DNA from 2 places in the Streptomyces sp. NPDC002845 genome. Region 2 is predicted to be linked to the other one. Evidence: riboswitches for the same ligand, from Rfam matches in the RefSeq annotation. Region 2 holds a riboswitch; the other holds the start of a gene.
The links. A riboswitch is a leader RNA that binds a small molecule or an ion and turns the genes downstream of it on or off. The one in region 2 is predicted to bind glycine.
Positions count from the first base shown of each region.

Region 1 (5,556 bases), on a different contig from region 2:
AGAGTTCCTGGGCGGAGGTGACGCACGGGGCGTAGCCGTAGCCGTCCACCTCCATGTTCCCGTACTGGGCGTCGGGGGAGCCCGCCTGGCCGTGCCACAACAGCATCCAGACCTGGCCGGAGGACGGGGTCGCGAGCGCGCGGAGGAGCGCCTCGTAGGCGTCGTAACGCCCGGGCGTCACCTGGCGCAGCATGTGCTCTACCTGCCCGGCTGCGGCCGTGCCGCTCGCGCTCACGTTTACCGCCCTTCGAGTTGGACCTTGGAGACCTGGACCCTGGATATGAAACCAGCTTAGGCGCTCCTCTGGGTTGTGCCGTGGGAGCTAGGGGCTGGCTGTGATCCGTTGACTGCCAGTTGTTTGTGGCTTGTCGCGCCCGCGCGGCGGAGCCGTATGTCAACACAGCCCCGCGCCCCTTAAGGGGCGCGGTTGCAGTCAGCGTTGGTAGAAGGGGCGGACCCTGTTGCGCAGCCAGTCGGCCACCGGGTCCTGGGTTACGTCCATGAGGACCAGGTTTACCGGCCACTTCACCGGGGTCTTACCCAACGCCCGGCCCAGGGCGTCCATCGGGAGGGTACGTGAGTCGGCCTCCCATGCGGACAGCTCCACGCCTACGAACATCACCGGGTCGGCGGTCTCGATGGCGGCCAGGCAGCGGCGGGCGGTGAGGACGACGCCGGTGCCGTCGAACTCGGCGGAGGCGGCGGTGAGGAAGTCGACCGGATCGTCCTGCCAGTCGGGCTCGAACAGGCGTACGCGGGCGCCGCTCGCACCGTCCAGCGGGGTCCGGCCGGCCTGGCAGAGCTCGGCCACGGCGGGCGGCGGGAGCGGTACGCCGACGACGCCGTCCGGGTTCAGCGCGATGCCGACCTGCGGGGGCAGCCCGCGCGCGAACTCGGCTGCGGGCGCGACCGCGTACCCCATGTGGGTGCCGACGACCTGGCGGAACTGTTCCTCCGAGCTGAAGACCGGGACGTACGCCTGCCCCTCGATCTCCATGCCGGGCAGGTCGAGCGGGCCGCTGCGGGGACCGCCGCCCTCGGGCAGCGGCACCCAGAGGAAGCTGCGGCCGAGGACCTCGATGATCCGGCCGCCCGCCGAGGGCTGGCCGAGCGAGACGGAGAGGACCTCCTCCAGCTCGTTGCCGGGCCATCCGCCGTGACCTTGGGGGTGCGCCTGTGCCGGGAAGTCCGCCGGGAAGTCCATCTCTGCCTGCCGCTTGTCCTGTGTTGCCCTGGTGGCGAAAACCCTAGCGCGTAGGGGGGATACGGCCACCAGGCCCGCGAAGTCGATTCAGGCCATGAGGCCGGCTCGGCCCGTCGGCTGAGGCCGCGAGGTCGACTCAGGCCGCGAGGTCGACTCAGGCCGCGAGGTCGGCTCAGGCCGCGAGGTCGGCTCAGGCCGCGAGGTCGGCTCAGGCCGCGAGGTCGGCTCAGGCCGCGAGGTCGGCTCAGGCCCTAAGAGCAGCTCGGCCCGTCGGCTCAGCCCGCGAAATCGGCTCAGCCCGCGAAGTCGATCCGCTTGAGCGCGTTCGCCGCGTCCCGGTCGATGAGGACCGCCGAGCCGCAGCCGTCCGGCAGGTCTCCCGTCTCCACGGAGCGCAGCAGCCGGGCCATGGCACCGCGGTGCCGGACGAAGGCGTACCGGGAGACCCCGCGGCCGCGCTCGCGCTGGCCGTCACGGGCCTGGCCGGGGGTGACATCGAGCAGCAGCAGATGCAGGACGCCGCCCCGGCGGCGGGCCTCGCGGGCGAGCCAGCCGCGCACCCACGCCTGAGTACCGCAGTCGTGCACGACGACTCCCCCGCCGGCACGCAGGGCGCGGCGCAGACCCGCGTAGTGCGCGAACCGTACGAACGGCCGGTAGACCGCGTACGGCAGGAAGCGCGCCAGGCGCGCGTCGAAGCGGTCGCGGGTGTCCTGGGAGTCGATACGTACGCCCGGCACCGCGCGGCGCATCAGCGTCGACTTGCCGCTACCGGGCAGGCCGGTGACCACGACGAGGTCGTCGGGTCCGAAGGAGAGTCCGTGCGGGCTGCGCCCCGAGCGCTCCCGCAGATCGCGGACGACCGCCTTCGGGAACGGGCCGCACGCCTCCCGGGCCGGGGCAGTGGGCTGCTCGGGCAGCGCGATGCCCGAGGTCGTCGCGTACGCCGTGGTCCTGTTCACCGTGTTCGTCCTCCCCAATGGGTACGGAGTCCCATGCCCGTAAAGCGTAAAGAGAAGGTAATGGCGTATGCCTCCTGTTTCTGTCCGCGTACCGACACAAGCCTGCTACAGGACGCTGTGTCGCCTGCCGTGTCTCCCTGTGGACGCTGTGCGCGGGCTGTGCGAGGTCCCCCTGCCGTGCCGCACCGATGCGTGCAATGATGTGCCCGCCAACTGCATACCGGCCGCTTGAATCCGCGCGGGAGAGTCCCCAGCACCGTTTCGCCGGGGCGCCGAAGGAGCAAGTCCCTCCCTTGAATCTCTCAGGCCCCGTTACCGCGCGGGCGAGGCACATCTGAAAAGCGAGCCGCTGTCGTGGTGGCTCCACCCAAGGTGCAAGTCATGACCAGCAGTACGTACGGTCATGATGAACCTCTCAGGTTCCGATGACAGATGGGGAGGAACTTTCCTCGCCCGTCATGCCCTGGGAGCAGAACCGATGAGCAGCAACTCCCCTGTTGGACCTGTTGGACCGCGCCATACCGCGCTCGACGCCGTGCACCGCTCGCTCGGCGCGACGATGACCGACTTCGCCGGCTGGGACATGCCCCTGCGCTACGGCTCCGAGCGCGACGAGCACCTCGCCGTGCGCACCAAGGCGGGCCTCTTCGACCTCTCGCACATGGGCGAGATCACGGTCACCGGTCCGGGCGCCGCCGCACTGCTCGACTACGCGCTGGTCGGCAACATCGGGGGCGTCAAGGCCGGCCGCGCCCGCTACACCATGATCTGCCGCGAGGACGGCGGCATCCTCGACGACCTGATCGTCTACCGGCTGGCCGAAACCGAGGCCGCGTCTCCTCACTACCTGGTCGTGGCCAACGCTTCCAACGCCCAGGTGGTGCTGGACGCGCTGACCGAACGCGCCGAGGGCTTCGACGCGTCCGTGCGCGACGACCGGGACGCGTACGCGCTGATCGCCGTCCAGGGCCCCGAGTCCCCCGGCATCCTCAAGTCCCTGACCGACGCCGACCTGGACGGCCTGAAGTACTACGCGGGCCTGCCCGGCACGGTCGCGGGCGTCCCGGCGCTCATCGCGCGCACCGGGTACACCGGCGAGGACGGCTTCGAGCTGTTCGTGAAGCCGGAGCACGCCGTCGAGCTGTGGCAGGCGCTGACCAAGGCGGGTTCCCCGGTGGGGCTCGTGCCCTGCGGCCTGTCCTGCCGGGACACCCTGCGCCTGGAGGCGGGCATGCCGCTGTACGGGCACGAGCTGTCGACCTCGCTCACCCCCTTCGACGCGGGGCTCGGGCGGGTCGTGAAGTTCGAGAAGGAGGGGGACTTCGTGGGGCGGGCGGCGCTGGCCGAGGCCGCCTCCCGTGCCGAGGCCAACCCTCCGCGCGTCCTCGTCGGGCTGGTGGCCGAGGGGCGCCGGGTCCCGCGCGCCGGGTACGCGGTGGTCGCCGACGGCCGGGTGATCGGCGAGGTCACCTCCGGCGCCCCCTCGCCCACCCTGGGCAGGCCGATCGCGATGGCGTACGTCGACGCGGCGCACGCGGCCGTGGACACCCCGGGTGTCGGTGTGGACATTCGGGGTAGCCACGAGCCGTACCGCGTCGTGGCGCTGCCGTTCTACAAGCGCCAGAATTGAAGTTCTCTCCCGGCTGAAGCCGGGAGACTCTCCCCATGGATCGCTCCGGGGAGTTTGACAGGTCGTGCCTGCCCAGCGACGACCCTCCCGGCCGCCAGAGCAAATACGGGACCCGCTCGGGTCGTTGGGACTTGGCTGTCGCTCCCGACGACGCGCTGAGCGTGTCAGACGCTGGGCGCGGCCCGTAGCGAGACCCTGACCCTGCGCACATAACCTGTGCCCACCAGCAGTTCCAGCAGTCCCCCTTCATCAGCACTCCCGCGCATACAGGAGAATTCAGGCCATGAGCAACCCCCAGCACCTGCGCTACAGCAAGGAGCACGAGTGGCTGTCGGGCGCCGAGGACGGCGTCGCGACGGTCGGCATCACGGAGCACGCGGCGAACGCGCTCGGCGATGTCGTCTTCGTCCAGCTCCCGGAGGCCGGTGCCACGGTGACCGCGGGCGAGACCTGCGGCGAGCTGGAGTCGACCAAGTCCGTCAGTGACCTGTACGCCCCGGTCACCGGTGAGGTCACCGAGATCAACGAGGACGTGGTCAACGACCCGTCGCTGGTGAACTCCGCCCCCTTCGAGGGCGGCTGGCTGTTCAAGGTACGCGTCACGGAGGAGCCGGCCGACCTGCTCTCCGCCGACGAGTACGCCGCCTTTTCCGCCGGCTGAGGAGTCGTAGCCGTATGTCTGTCCTGAACACACCCCTGCACGAGCTGGACCCGGACGTCGCCGCCGCCGTCGACGCCGAGCTGCACCGCCAGCAGTCCACCCTGGAGATGATCGCCTCGGAGAACTTCGCTCCGGTCGCGGTCATGGAGGCCCAGGGCTCGGTGCTGACCAACAAGTACGCCGAGGGCTACCCGGGCCGCCGCTACTACGGCGGCTGCGAGCACGTCGACGTGGTCGAGCAGATCGCCATCGACCGCATCAAGGAGCTCTTCGGCGCCGAGCACGCCAACGTCCAGCCGCACTCGGGCGCGCAGGCCAACGCGGCCGCGATGTTCGCGCTGCTCAAGCCCGGCGACACGATCATGGGTCTGAGCCTCGCGCACGGCGGGCACCTGACCCACGGCATGAAGATCAACTTCTCCGGCAAGCTCTACAACGTCGTCGCCTACCACGTGGGCGAGGACGGCCTGGTCGACATGGCCGAGGTGGAGAAGCTGGCCAAGGAGTCCAAGCCGAAGCTGATCGTGGCGGGCTGGTCGGCGTACCCGCGCCGGCTGGACTTCGCCGCGTTCCGGCGGATCGCGGACGAGGTCGGCGCGTACCTCATGGTCGACATGGCCCACTTCGCGGGTCTGGTGGCGGCCGGGCTGCACCCGAACCCGGTCCCGCACGCACACGTCGTCACGACCACGACCCACAAGACGCTGGGCGGCCCGCGCGGTGGCGTGATCCTTTCCGTCCAGGACCTCGCCAAGAAGATCAACTCGGCGGTCTTCCCCGGTCAGCAGGGCGGCCCGCTGGAACACGTGATCGCCGCCAAGGCCGTCTCCTTCAAGGTCGCCGCCTCGCAGGACTTCAAGGAGCGGCAGCGCCGGACGCTGGACGGGGCCCGCATCCTCGCCGAGCGCCTGGTGCGGGACGACGTGAAGGCCGTGGGCGTGGACGTCCTCTCCGGCGGCACGGACGTGCACCTGGTCCTCGTCGACCTGCGGAACTCCGAGCTCGACGGTCAGCAGGCCGAGGACCGCCTCCACGAGGTCGGCATCACGGTCAACCGCAACGCCGTCCCGAACGACCCTCGCCCGCCGATGGTGACCTC
Region 1 is NZ_JBSFUU010000006.1:3,738-9,293, reverse strand. It holds gene ACWD3C_RS05725 (enhanced serine sensitivity protein SseB C-terminal domain-containing protein) at 1-235, opposite strand, end outside; gene ACWD3C_RS05720 (enhanced serine sensitivity protein SseB) at 434-1,204, opposite strand; gene ACWD3C_RS05715 (AAA family ATPase) at 1,498-2,166, opposite strand; glycine riboswitch at 2,396-2,494, shown strand; glycine riboswitch at 2,495-2,608, shown strand; gene gcvT (glycine cleavage system aminomethyltransferase GcvT) at 2,645-3,796, shown strand; gene gcvH (glycine cleavage system protein GcvH) at 4,080-4,457, shown strand; gene glyA (serine hydroxymethyltransferase) at 4,472-5,556, shown strand, end outside.
Region 1: another riboswitch for glycine. It lies ahead of gcvT (glycine cleavage system aminomethyltransferase GcvT); the one in region 2 lies ahead of gcvP (aminomethyl-transferring glycine dehydrogenase).

Region 2 (5,556 bases):
GAACGGCGAGCAGACCGGCCAGTTCTCCCTGGGAGCCCGCGTTCGGCTGGAGCGAGACCTTGTCGTACCCGGTGACCTCGGCGAGACGTTCCTCCAGCTCCCGGATGAGCGTGAGGTAGCCCCCGGCCTGCTCGGCGGGCGCGAAGGGGTGCAACTGCCCGAACTCGGGCCAGGTGACCGGCTCCATCTCCGTGGTCGCGTTGAGCTTCATCGTGCAGGAGCCCAGCGGGATCATGCCGCGGTCGAGCGCGTAGTCCCGGTCGGCGAGCCTGCGCAGGTAGCGCAGCATCGCGGTCTCGGAGCGGTGCTGGTGGAAGACCGGGTGCGTGAGGTACTCGTCGGTGCGCAGCAGCGCGTCCGGCAACGCCTCCTCGGTGGCCGCGTCGAGCGCCTCGACGTCGCCCTCCACCCCGAACGCGGTCCATACGGCGCCCACCTGGGCCCGCTTGGTCGTCTCGTCGCAGGCGATCGACACGGTGTCGGCGTCCACGCGCCACAGGTTGACCCCGTGCTCCCGCGCGGCCGCGACGACCGCGTCCGCCTTGCCCGGTACCCGCGCGGTGACCGTGTCGAAGAAGGCGCCGTGCACGACCTCGACCCCGCCCGCGGTGAGCCCCGCGGCGAGGATCGTGGCGTACCGGTGGGTGCGCCGGGCGATGATCCTCAGGCCCTCGGGCCCGTGGTACACGGCGTACGTGCCGGCCATCACGGCGAGCAGCACCTGCGCCGTACAGATGTTGCTGGTCGCCTTCTCGCGGCGGATGTGCTGCTCCCGCGTCTGCAGGGCGAGCCGGTACGCCTTGTGTCCGTCCGCGTCGACGGAGACGCCCACGAGCCGCCCGGGCAGGCTGCGCGCGAACTTCTCGTGCACGGCCATGTACCCGGCGTGCGGCCCGCCGAAGCCCATCGGCACACCGAAGCGCTGGGTCGTACCGACGGCGATGTCGGCGCCCAGCTCACCGGGCGAGGTGAGCAGCGTGAGGGCAAGCAGATCGGCGGCGACGGTGACGAGCGCGCCGAGTTCGTGCGCCTGGTCGATGACGGGCTTGATGGCGCGTACGGCACCGGAGGCTCCCGGGTACTGAATCAGTACGCCGTTGATCTCGCGCCCGGCGATCTCGGCGGGGATGCCCTCACTGAGATCGGCGACGACGACCTCGACGCCGGTCGGCTCGGCGCGGGCCTCGATCACGGCGATGGTCTGCGGCAGCGCGTCCGCGTCGACCAGGAAGAGACCCTTCTTGTTCTTGCCCATGCGCCGGGACAGTGCCATGGCCTCCGCGGCCGCCGTGCCCTCGTCGAGCAGGGAGGCACCGGAGGTGGGCAGACCGGTCAGGTCGGCGACCATGGTCTGGAAGTTCAGCAGGGCTTCGAGCCGCCCCTGCGAGATCTCGGGCTGATACGGCGTGTAGGCGGTGTACCAGGCCGGGTTCTCCATGACATTGCGCAGGATGACGGGCGGGGTGAACGTCCCGTAGTACCCGAGCCCGATCATGGAGTCGAGGACCTGATTGCGATCGGCGAGGGAGCGCAGCTCTTCCAGCACCTCGGCCTCGGTGCGTGCGCCCGGCAGCTTCAGGGCCTCGGCGTTCTTGATCACATCCGGGACCGCGGCGGCCGTCAGCTCGTCGAGGGAGCCGTACCCGACCTGCGCCAGCATCTTGGCCCGGTCCTCGTGGTCGGGTCCGATGTGACGCCGCTCGAAGGGGGTTCCCTGTTCGAGCTCGGAGAGCGGAATGCGATGGGCGGTCATTTGCGGAGGCCTCCTGGTCTGACACGACCTTCGAGGGGCACCACGGCACGGGTGCCCCGACGGCCTCCCCCTCTGTCATCTCAACCTGAGAGCTTCACCGGACCGCCCGAGGACGCTCCGGCTTGCACCGTCGGTGAGAGCGGAAGCCGTCGACACCCGCCCTGCTTTCCAGAGTGACCTCGTCCGTGCGGTACGTGGGCCTGAGAGATTCCGGGGAGGATTTGCTCCTTCGGCGCCTCCGATGGTGTCTGGAGGACTCTCCCGCACGGGGTCAGCAGCCGCTGCCAGACTACCAGCGAGGTCAACGCACGGGCTTTCGAGTGGCCGCCTTCCTCAATGTGCCTTTTCGTAGTGCTTAAGGATGAGCTGCAACCCTTGGTGCGACCACTTGGAGGGCCCATGCAGACCGACATCGATCCGCGCAATCTGATCGGCCGCAAGGCGTTCGACCGTAAGGGCACCAAGATCGGCACGGTCGACGAGGTCTACCTCGACGACGCGACCGGCATCCCCGAGTGGGCGGCGATACGCACGGGCCTCTTCGGCCGCGACGCCTTCGTCCCCCTGGAGCCCAGCGAATTCGTCGGCGGCGCCCTCCGCGTCCCCTACGACCGCGCCCTCATCAAGGACGCCCCCGACTTCGGCGTGGGCCGCCACCTCTCCCCGGAGCAAGAGCTCCAGCTCTACCACCACTACGGCCTCGACGTGGCCCCACCCCCACCGCCCGACTGGGACTTCGGACAAGTGGCAGGCCAGGACGAACCCTGACCGACGGCACCAGCACCCGCCCGGCCTTGCCACCCGCCAACTCACCCTGGCCCCCACCAGCCTCCGGACACGCAGCGGCAACGGCTCCGCCCGCTGCGATCACGAGTCGTCCACCCCAAACACGCTCACGCGCCCCGGCCCGCCCGCCTGATACCTCGGCCCCGCCCTGCTCCACCCTGGACGGATCAGCCACGTACTCGTCCCGGCAGGACACAGCCCAGCCACTACCCCTCTCCCCGCCCTCTCGCGCACCCGTCCCCACCCCACCCCGCCTCGGCAGAAGGCACAAACCACGCGCCGTCGGCGCGGCCACCGGCCCCGCATCGCCAAGGCCCACCCACGGCTCACCCACGCCCCAACCGCACCCCGGCGCCAGTCCCCCGCCCCGGCCGCACCCTCACCCCGGCGCCCTCATCTCCAACCCGCCCTCCACCGCGGTCCCAGCCTCCGGCCCCATCGGCACCCCAGGTAACAAGGGCAACGGCTCCGCGGGCTCCAACTCCGGATCGTCCACCCGGAACGTACGCACGCGCCCAGGCTCGGACCCAGGCGTCTCGAACCGCACCGTGACCCGCCCGAGCCCGCTGCCCTGCACCCACCCGTGCCCGTACTCGGTGTGCCGAACGTCGTGCCCCGCGGGCCAGCGCCGCTCGACGGGCGTCGCGCTCTCCTCCGGAGCGGGCGCCTCCACCGCTTCCTCCTCCGCGAGGTCCAGCTCCCCCGCCGCCTGAGCGAACAGGTCCTCCTGCGTGTAGTCGGCGAGCCCACTGACGCCCACCCCGAGCAGCCGTACGCCACCGGTCGTGTCCACGGACTCCAGCAGCCGCGCGGCGGCCTCCCGCACCACGGCGGGGTCGTCCGTGGGCCCCCGCAGCGTCTCGGACCGGGTCAGCGTGGAGAAGTCGTACCGCCGCACCTTCAGCACGATGGTCCGCCCCGACAGCCGCGCACCACGCAGCCGCCGCACACACCGGTCGGAGAGCCGCTGCACCTCCATGCGGACCCGTACGCGGTCGTGGATGTCCACGTCGTACGTGTCCTCCACCGACACCGACTTCGTGTCCCGCTCGGCCACCACGGGTCGCTCGTCGTGCGCCAGGGCCATGGCGTACAACCCGTGTCCATGGGCCTTCCCCACCAGCCGTACCAGCTCCTCCTCACCGGCCTCGACGATCTCCTCGACCGTGGTGATCCCGGCCCGCCGCAGATGGTCCCCGGTCGCGGGCCCCACGCCGGGCAGGATGCGCACCGACTTCGGCCCGAGCAGCGCCCGCTCGGTCCCGGGCTCGATGAGCACGAGTCCGTCGGGTTTGGCCTGCTCGGAGGCGATCTTCGCGAGCATCTTGGACGCGGCGAGCCCCACGGACCCGGTCAGCCCTGTCACGGCCCGTATGTCCGCCCGAAGCTTCGCCCCGGCCAGCCGCGCCGACTCCTCGTCCCAGGCCGCTCCCCCGGCCTCCAGATCGACGAACGCCTCGTCCAGGCTCAGCGGCTCCACCAGCGGCGACAACCCGCGCAAGAGCCCCATGACCTGCTCGCTGATCGCCCGGTAGAACCCGAACCTCGGCACGAGATACGCGGCGTTCGGCGCCAGCCGTCGCGCCTGCGCCATGGGCATCGCCGAGTGCACCCCGAACACCCGCGCCTCGTACGAGGCCGTGGCCACCACCCCGCGTGGCCCGAGCCCGCCCACGATGACGGCCTTCCCGCGCAGGCTCGGCTTGGATGCCTGCTCCGCCGAGGCGAAGAAGGCATCCATGTCGAGATGCAGGATCGTGGGCGCGGTTCTCACATCTCCGATGCTGCCCTACGCCACTGACAATGCCCCGCTACGGCCGGCCACCAGCCCGACGCAAGCTCGGTCCCCGGTTCCCCCGCCCCGCCGACGCGGCCAGGACAGCGCCCTCAAACCGCCCGGTTGCGCCGCCGGGCCAGCTCATCCGCCGGATTGTGGGCGACCAGGGTTTCCCCCGTGTCGACCCGCTCGCCGTGCAGCTGCGAGAGAGCGCTCTCCACGTCCCGCCACACCACACCCACCGCGATACCGAAGATGCCCTGACCGCCCTGGAGCAGCGCGTGGACCTCATCGGGAGACGTGCACTCGTAGACGGTCGCACCGTCGCTCATCAGCGTCATGCGCTCCAGATCCCGGAAGCCTCGCTCCCTGAGGTGCTGGACTGCGGTCCGGATGTTCTGCAGGGACACCCCGGTGTCCAGAAACCGCTTGACGATCTTCAGAACGACGACGTCCCGAAAGCTGTAAAGGCGCTGCGTCCCCGACCCGTAGGCAGGCCGCACGCTCGGCTCGACGAGCCCGGTGCGGGCCCAGTAGTCGAGCTGCCGATAGGTGATGCCCGCGGCCGCGCACGCCGTGGGACCGCGGTAACCGATCTTCTCGTACGTCTCGGACGTCGCCCCTGCGCTGCCCGGCACTGCTGTCGGCCGCTGCGGGACGTGACCGGCCGCGCTGCCGTGAAGCGGGTACGGGCCGTTCTCCCCCGGACTGCGTCCGGGAGCACCCCCAGCCGTACCGTCGCCGCTGCTTCTCACGCCGACCTCCGTCCTCGACCTGCCCTCTCGACGGTAGGCAGTCACCAGGGGTGCGTCAACGATCGCCACACTCGGCACGCCGAGTGATAATCACCCAAGGAGTGGTTTCCCGTGCCCTTCCGCGGGGAAAGGCTAGCCGAATGCGCTGAGGCCGGACCGCACGACACCACACTGGCCGCTGGCATGTGCCCAGCGCGCGATCACAGCAAACCCCGCCGAACGCAGACCTCTGGGCCGGTCAGCCTCTGAACGCCGCCGCCCATGGCCCCGGGCTCACTGGCTGCTCGTCCCGAAGTCCTCGGGCGAGATCTGGTCGAGGAACTCGCGGAACTTCTCCACCTCGTCCTCCTGCTCGTCCGGGATGGCGATGCCCGCATCGTCGAGCACCCCTTCACTTCCGTAGATCGGTGTCCCGGTGCGCAGCGCCAGCGCTATGGCGTCGGACGGACGGGCGCTGACCTCGACCCCACTGGCGAACACCAGCT
Region 2 is NZ_JBSFUU010000085.1:7,827-13,382, reverse strand. It holds gene gcvP (aminomethyl-transferring glycine dehydrogenase) at 1-1,753, opposite strand, end outside; glycine riboswitch at 1,932-2,027, opposite strand; gene ACWD3C_RS39585 (PRC-barrel domain-containing protein) at 2,153-2,521, shown strand; gene ACWD3C_RS39580 (DNA polymerase IV) at 2,919-4,313, opposite strand; gene ACWD3C_RS39575 (MerR family transcriptional regulator) at 4,427-5,071, opposite strand; gene ACWD3C_RS39570 (bifunctional nuclease family protein) at 5,345-5,556, opposite strand, start outside.